Regions from separate parts of the Leptolyngbya subtilissima AS-A7 genome, predicted to be linked through region 1. Evidence: riboswitches for the same ligand, from Rfam matches in the RefSeq annotation. Region 1 holds a riboswitch; the other holds the start of a gene.
The links. Region 1 has a riboswitch for cobalamin ahead of NC979_RS02175 (hypothetical protein). Riboswitches for the same ligand answer to the same signal wherever they lie in the genome.
Positions count from the first base shown of each region.

Region 1 (3,757 bases):
GGTGACTACCATGTTGGCCGCTAAGGACCGGTCTAGGCGAAGAAATTTGAGCCCAAAGCGATCGCTGCGAGAGCGACCTGGCTCATAGCCCGCCATATCCCCTAAATCTTCCATATCGTGCACATCTAGCCCCAGCAGATGCCCCACCCCATGGGGAAAAAATAGGGCGTGCACATCCCGCTCGACCAAAGCATCAGGGTTTCCCCTCAGAATCCCCAGATCGACTAACCCCGCCGCCAGGGTGCGGCAGGCTAGCAGGTGTAGATCTCGGTACTCAATCCCAGGGCGAGCGGCGGCAATGCAGGCATCGTGGGCGACCAGCACCAGGTTGTATATATCCCGCTGGGGGGCGGTGAATTGGCCAGATACAGGCCAGGTGCGAGTAATGTCCGAAGCCCAGCCACTAGGGGCCTCGGCCCCTACGTCGGCTAGCAGCAGATCGCCCGGAGCCAGGGCATGGTGGTACTGCTCATTGTGGAGCACTTCGCCGTGGACGGTGACAATGCTGTTGTAGGCGCAGGTCATGCCCTGGCCTATAATCACCTGCTCCATGGCGGCCCGCACCTGGGCCTCAGTGGTTGCCCCCGGAGTGGCAACCATACCGGCTTTGTGGGCGGCGACGGAGACCGCCGCCGCCTGTTTGATTTGGTCAAGGGCGTAGTCATCGTGGTGCAATCGCAGGGCCACCAGGGCTTCGACCAAAGCTCTGCGACGTTCTGCGGCGGTGGTTTGGGCGGAAAGGGTCGCCGCTTCGCCTAAATAGGCGTCTAGGTCTTGATAAGGATAGGCGGCGTCGGCTCCGATATCAGCGGCGATCGCGTCTCGACTAGGGCTTGGCCCGTGCCACAGAGCCGCTTCGGTGGAGGTCTCATCCATAAACAGCGTCAGCCTTCCCCCTTCAAGATGAAGGGCAGCATTGGCCAGGGGCAGGCCCGCAAAGTACAAAAAATGGCTGTTGGCCCGAAAGGGATAGGTGTTGGCCGGAAAGTTGCGCGACACTGCCTGCCCCGACCACAGCACCACTGGCCCTGGATGAAGCTCAGCTAGGCGATCGCGGCGCTGCCGTAGCGCCGCAGCCAGCGATAAAGAGGTGGTCTGAGGGGGCATAGACAACCAAAGCCGACGACCTCTTTAGTCTGCCACAGCACACCAGTCCTAAAGATGTAACAAACTTGACAGGCTAGATCTAGCTTTAAACCTCGATTGCCAGTCGTTAACCCCAAAGAAGAGAAACATCCCTTAAAATGAAACCAATAAAATTAATTTTTTGTGAATTCTCCATTCAAAGCTCAGTTCAAATGAACTACTGTTGAATCTATAACGGCTAGCCTATCTCAGGTGCAGCGCTATGGCTTCCTTAACGATTTGTCTAGGATCACGGGTTCGCCTTAAGGGTCAAGACGACCACGTACCCGATTTTGTAGTAGTGCGGTGTGAGCGCGATCGCTGCTGGGTGCGCCAGCAAGACTGGGCTCCTGGTACCGAAATCAAAGTCAGTTTCAAGCAGATTCTAGTGCCTCCAGAGGCAGGCTCAACTCTGACAGTAGATCTGGCTCAGCAGGTCAAAGCATCAGGATTGTTGGCCGGCCACGGTGACCACCGCGCGGGAGAGAACGTGGTTTATATGGACGCCTACCGCCGTCGCCCTGCCCCTCAGAAGCGGTAGCGTTGATGGATGATAGTTTTGAGCTCTAAGTTGCAACGATTTGTTGCAGATGCTTCGTCCCTAAGGTGTTAGGATGCAGCTCTGTCGGTTTTAGCGGGGGTCAGCCGCTGAAGGAAACGGGGAAAGCGCAGCGAAAATCTGCCACTGTCCCGCAGCTGTGAGGCGATTTTAGAGTTCGGATTTTGGATTGACACTTCTCCAACGTCTAGACCTTAAAATTCTCCAAGTCAGAATGCCCGCCGATGGATGCCCACTGTTATTTCCATCTGCGAGGTACAGATGACTATAAATAGTTTTTGGTTTGCTCTAGGGCGCTGTAGCCCTGGGCGATATTTTTTGCTGCTGCACCAGGCCCCAAGCGATCGCCGGTGGTGGCTGTGCGCATAGATGACAGCGTGTGGCAGGGCTGTAGCGATTGGCAGCCGCTGTTTATTCGCGAATATTGGCTGCCCATAGGTCACCTCGCCTGGCAGGGGTTTTTGCAGCAGGGCCGAGGCATGATGCTGTGCGAGGTTCACGCTAGCACCGCCACGGTGGACTGGAGACGCACAGCGGTGCCCTACACTGCCCGTTTTGTGGCCGCAGGTGTCGTAGCTGCCTGCTGTCACGACCTCGGTCTGCCAGCTGATCAATTGCCTGCTCTAGCCGAGGCCATAGCGACCTACGACCCCGCCCAGGATGCGATCTTGCTCTTGATTGGAGACTCGCGCCCCTATGTGAGCTGCCTAAAGGCGTGGGCGGTGCCACCGCCGGAGTGCTCTCGCCAGATGGGCGATTCGCGAAGCGATCTGTCCTGGAATCGCCAGGCCGAGTTTACCGTCACTCCCAAATCTTAATTTCTCGGTTTTGTCGGTCTCCCAAGCTTCGAGGCTGGCTGGCAAATCCTATTCACCTATCTGTTTGAACCCAATGACCCAACCAACTTTATTTGTCTGCGCCCTGTGTAAATTCCCCGCCGCTGAGTCTGGCGTGGGCGATACCCCTGGAGGGCAGCACCTGATCGACCAGCTAACGAACTGCCTAGCCGCCGAAACCGGTTCGGGCGAAATCACCCTTCAGCCGGTGCGCTGCATGGCTGCTTGCGATCGCGCCTGCAACGCTGCCCTCAGCGCCCCCGGCAAGCTGACCTTTATCTTCAATGACCTTTTGCCCAGCCAGTCAGCCTCCGACTTGGCAGAGTTTTGTCGCCAGTACGCCGCTGCCGCTAACGGCAAGGTGCCCTACGGGCTGCGATCGCCCGCCATCAAGCAGGCCACAGCCTATGTGCTGCCGCCGCTATTAGCCGAGGGAGTAGAGGCTGCAATTCCGGAACGGAGCGCTTCGCGAGTTACCCATTAACTCATCCACTCTCCACCGACAATCTCAAACTCCAGCCCAAAATCCTGGGCCAAACTACAGGTTTGGTGGTCAGTAATGTTGGTGTCGCTCAGCTCTAAGTTGTAGAAGCTGATGGCGGCATCGGTAAAGTAAGGCCCTGCGTGCCAAGTGCCTACCTCTAGCTTGATAAAGCAGTTGCCGGGAATGTGAAAGGCGCGGATTTTACTCGGGTCGGGCTGCTCAGCCTTCCCCGGTGGAGCGACTGCCATAAACCAATCTTTGCCCTCCAGTGCTCCTAGGCACTGGGTACAACGTTGGTGCCGAGTAATAGTGCGAAACCGGGTGCCCTTGGCCTCTAGGGTCATGATGTAAAAGTGGGGAATGCCGCGATCGAGCTTGAGCTGGGCATCGCTAGGGCCGAAGGTAGCGCCGTCGGCACTGGGGAAGATCACCTGACCAAAGGGTGCAAAGCTCTCTGGGGTGATGGGCTGTGCCGTCAATTGCTGAAGGGTGAGGGGGGGAGAGTCATCCATTGGTACCGAGTTTTTGCAACTGTGGCGATCGCTAGCTCATGCTTACCTACGGTGGTTGCTCGATGTCTTGTAGGAGGAGACCATCATAAGATCCACTGGCTCAAGGCTATTGCCATGATAGCTTCTCAGCTTAGCTTTCCCCAGGCTTCAGCGTATCGGGTACCGCCATTGGAAAGTGGCGACCGCTCATCCGCCCTGAGTTTGAGCGCGCCATGCCGCCGCTGCCGTTACCAAAGCCGAG
Region 1 covers NZ_JAMPKY010000001.1:467,953-471,709, forward strand. Annotated here, with positions in the region: gene NC979_RS02165 (aminopeptidase P family protein) at 1-1,107, opposite strand, end outside; gene NC979_RS02170 (hypothetical protein) at 1,349-1,666, shown strand; cobalamin riboswitch at 1,735-1,924, shown strand; gene NC979_RS02175 (hypothetical protein) at 2,044-2,502, shown strand; gene NC979_RS02180 (DUF1636 domain-containing protein) at 2,576-3,004, shown strand; gene NC979_RS02185 (ureidoglycolate lyase) at 3,001-3,516, opposite strand; gene NC979_RS02190 (hypothetical protein) at 3,647-3,757, opposite strand, start outside.

Region 2 (3,757 bases), on a different contig from region 1:
GATAAGTACAAAGCTCAGAGGGCTTAACACGTGACCAAGTTGATTGTGACAGGAGCCACATAGGTTCAGGGTTTAAGGTGTATGGTTCACGACCTACCTTGAACCGTACACCTTAAACCTTCGCTGATCTGTCATCTTGGCTTAGCAGACTCATAACCGCAGACGCTTTAACCGCTGAGCGGGCCTAACGTCGCCGTCGCGGTCGCACAATGCTAAACAGCAGCCACAGCCCAAAGAAACTAGCCGCCGCAAACAAGATAATGCTCAAGATCTGCCCCTGGGATGTCTGCTGCCCCGTGGACACGATCGCCGCCCCAATGATCAGCGCTGCCACTACGGTGCTAAAGGAATGGCGGTTAGAAGATTCATCCAGGCTGCGGCGCAGGTCGTCTACACCCTGAATGCTGAGGCTAAACTTGAGCTGCTCTGAACTGAGGCGATCGAGCAAAAAGCCTAGCTGGCGCGGCGAACTCAGTGACAGGTTACGAAACTCTAGCCCCGTGCGCAGCAGCGCCAGCAAGGGGTCATCCCCCACCATTTGCTGGCGAAACAGATCGGCCATCAGCGGGCGCACCTCCTCGAGCAGGTTGACGCCGGGATTGAACTGCCGGACCGCTCCCTCTAGGTTAGCGAGGGATTTGGTGAACAACCCCACGTTGGCGGGCCAGCGCAGGTTGTTGCGAATGCCCGCCGCCAAGATTTCGCCAAAAATTTCGGCGGTGTTGATCTGCTCTAGGCTGAGCCCGTAATAGCGGCCTAGCAGACGGGTATAGTCGCTCTCTAGGCGAGCCAGGTTGACGGGTTTGAGGGGTTCGGCCAGCTGTAGGGTGAGTTGGCAGCAGCGTTGGGCGTCGCAGTTAACAATCGCCAGCACCATCTCGGTTATGGTGTTACGGGTACGGGGATCCAAATGGCCCATCATGCCGCAGTCGAGCAGGGCTAGGCGACCATCTTCCAAGTAAAAAATGTTGCCAGGGTGGGGATCGGCGTGGAAAAACCCGTCCACAAAATACTGTTTGAAGAAGGCTCGAAACAGCAGCGTGGTAGCGGCCGATCGCAGACCAACGGCATCGCTGTGGGCATCTTCGGCCAGCAAATCGGCCTTGAGCAGAGGGGTGCCCTCCAGCCACTCCATGGTCATAATTTTTGTGTTGGTCAGATCCCAGTAGATCTGTGGCACGATCAGCTGGTTGGCGTCGTACCAGGCGCTTTTAGACAGGTTGCGGCGCAGCTGGTCAGTGTAGCCCGCCTCCGTGGTGAAGTCGAGTTCAGCATTGATGGCATCGGCAAACTCTTCAGCTAAATCGACTACGTTGTAGCGCTGGCCAAACTGGGTAGCCGACACCAGCCGGGCAACGTCGCGAATTAGGGTCATATCGCGCTCGACCTGGCGCTCGATGCCGGGGCGCTGCACCTTCACAGCGACCTGCCGACCATCTTTGAGCAGCGCCTTGTGGGTTTGGGCAATGGAACCGGCGGCGATCGCTTGATAGTCCAGCCGTTCAAACAGCTCCTCGGGAGGCTTGCCCAGGTGCTGGCGAATGTAAGCTTCGATCTCCTTAGGGTCTACCGGCGGTACGGTGGTTTGTAGGCTGCTGAGCTCCTCAATGTAGGCCGGGGGCATGAGGTCGGGGCGGGTGCTCAACAACTGCCCTAGCTTGACGTAGACCGGCCCCAGGTCAGTGAGAATGTTGCGCAGCACCGCGGGGGGCGGAATCTCGGGCTCATCGGCTTTGCCTCCCACCAATAGCTGCCGCATGTAGTCCCAGCCGTTGCCGAGCACCACTTCAATAATTTCTTTTTGCCGAGCCAGACGAGACGATGAAACCATTGGGGGCAGGGGTAGGTTTTGCTCGATGCTAGCGCACCTAGGTAAGGCGTTGGCTGCGTGTGGTGCGCCAGATGACTATTGATAAACCAGCGGCGGGGCCAGATTCACCCGATGCTATGATGCTTGGGCGTTGTCGGTTCCGGTGGGGATCAGCCACTGGAGGCAAGGGGGAAAGTGCAGTGCAAGTCTGCCGCTGTCCCGCAGCTGTAAAGCTGTTTTGGTGTTGAGGGGGTATTCGCCCAACACCAAGACGCTGAGCCAGAATGCCCGCCGATCGCAGGTCTGTTTTCCACTGTTCTTTCTTCGTCTGCGAGGTACGGATGAATTATCGCTTTACTGCTTTGGAATCAATTAAGACTGGTTTTTCGCAGAAGCGGATAGGTCGTAGCATCGGGGGCGCGATCGCCGCCCTGCTGCTGCCCCTGCCCAGCCTGGCCCACCATCCGCTCGGGGGCCGAGTGCCCGCTAACTTTGCTGAGGGGTTTTTGTCGGGACTGGCTCACCCCATTATTGGCCTCGACCATGTGGCCTTTGTGGTTGCTGTGGGCCTACTGGCAGCCGTTAGCACCTGGGGAATCGTCATTCCTGCTGCCTTTGTGCTGGCGGCTATGGTTGGCACAGGGCTGCACCTGGCAGAGCTAACGTTACCGGCAGTGGAGTTTGTGATTGCTGGCTCAGTGCTTGGGTTTGGGGTGCTGCTTGCGCTACGCAACCGTCCTCAAAGTAGCGCCATCACAGGCTTGGCAGTGCTAGCTGGGCTGTTCCATGGGTTTGCCTACGGCGAGGCCATTTTTGGTGCAGAATCCATGCCGTTGGTGGCCTATCTCGCTGGGTTTACAGCAGTGCAGATGGGGCTTGCGATCGCTGCCTTTTTGGTCGGGCGACAGCTCACCCAACGGTCTACAACTCTTTTCGTACAGCGGGCCGGTCTAGTGATCTGCGGTATTGGAGCCACGTTTCTTGCCACCGCGCTCCTCAACGGTTTGCTGCCCACCTAGGATCGTGAGGCGGGAGTTGGCACAACGCCGTTGAGCGTCTGTCATTCCCAAATCCTGCCAAATTCCCTTTCTTAGGCTGAGCCTGTTGCGAAATAGGCACAAGAGCTAGGTCTAACTTCTCGGTCTGGCGGTATGCTTAATCCGTTTGGTTGAGCCAGCGGTGCATTCCCTATGACCCTATCTCCAACTTGGGCCGCGGCCCTGTTCATGCCCGCAACGGTTGGGCTGCTATACCAGGCATTGCAGCCCCATCCCTGGCCCTATCGCCTGCTGGCTCTGTCGCTGATGTTGATGAGTCTAGAGCAGGCCCATATGGCTCGGGTAGACCTGCGCCATGGAGATATAGTGGGCCAGCGATCGCGCGATCCGCGCCTGGGCCACTTTAGTCGTGTGGTCATGCTGACAATAGCTGGTCAAGTGGCAGGCTTCTCCATAGCCGCCCTGGGCCATCTCGGTTGGGGGATGGGGCTAATCTTGGTCAGCCTGCTGGGGTTTAACCTGGCAGCCTCCATTCGCTTAGAGCCTGCTAGCCCGAAACCGATTCAGCCCGCAGGCTGGCGATCGCGTCTTGATGTGCTTGGGTTAGATGCGATCGCCCTCGTCCTAGCCCTGGTGTGGATTGCCCAGCGGGTCCAAGGTTGGGTAGCTGGAGGCTTGTTTGCCATTACCGTGCTCTACGGCGGCAGCAAACTAGTGGCCTACGTCACCGCCGCCCTGCACTCAGGTTCAGCGGTCCATGTCTCCCACGCCGCTCAAGAGCATCCACAGACCTCCCAGCAAAATTAGCAGCGCTAGCCCGCCCATCGCTCCGTCCAGCCAAGGGGTTGCGGCCATTAAATATCTCCTTCTCCCTCAAACAGCGTCTCCAGAGGCATAGCCTCTAGGTTTAACGATTCTTGCAGATAGCGCGACACCACGTCTGACTGAC
Region 2 covers NZ_JAMPKY010000004.1:308,610-312,366, reverse strand. Annotated here, with positions in the region: gene NC979_RS11065 (FAD-binding domain-containing protein) at 1-27, shown strand, start outside; gene NC979_RS11060 (ABC1 kinase family protein) at 185-1,831, opposite strand; cobalamin riboswitch at 1,949-2,120, shown strand; gene NC979_RS11055 (HupE/UreJ family protein) at 2,173-2,829, shown strand; gene NC979_RS11050 (hypothetical protein) at 3,001-3,615, shown strand; gene NC979_RS11045 (ligase-associated DNA damage response exonuclease) at 3,663-3,757, opposite strand, start outside.
Region 2: linked by a shared signal. The riboswitch ahead of NC979_RS11055 (HupE/UreJ family protein) and the one ahead of NC979_RS02175 (hypothetical protein) in region 1 are both predicted to bind cobalamin.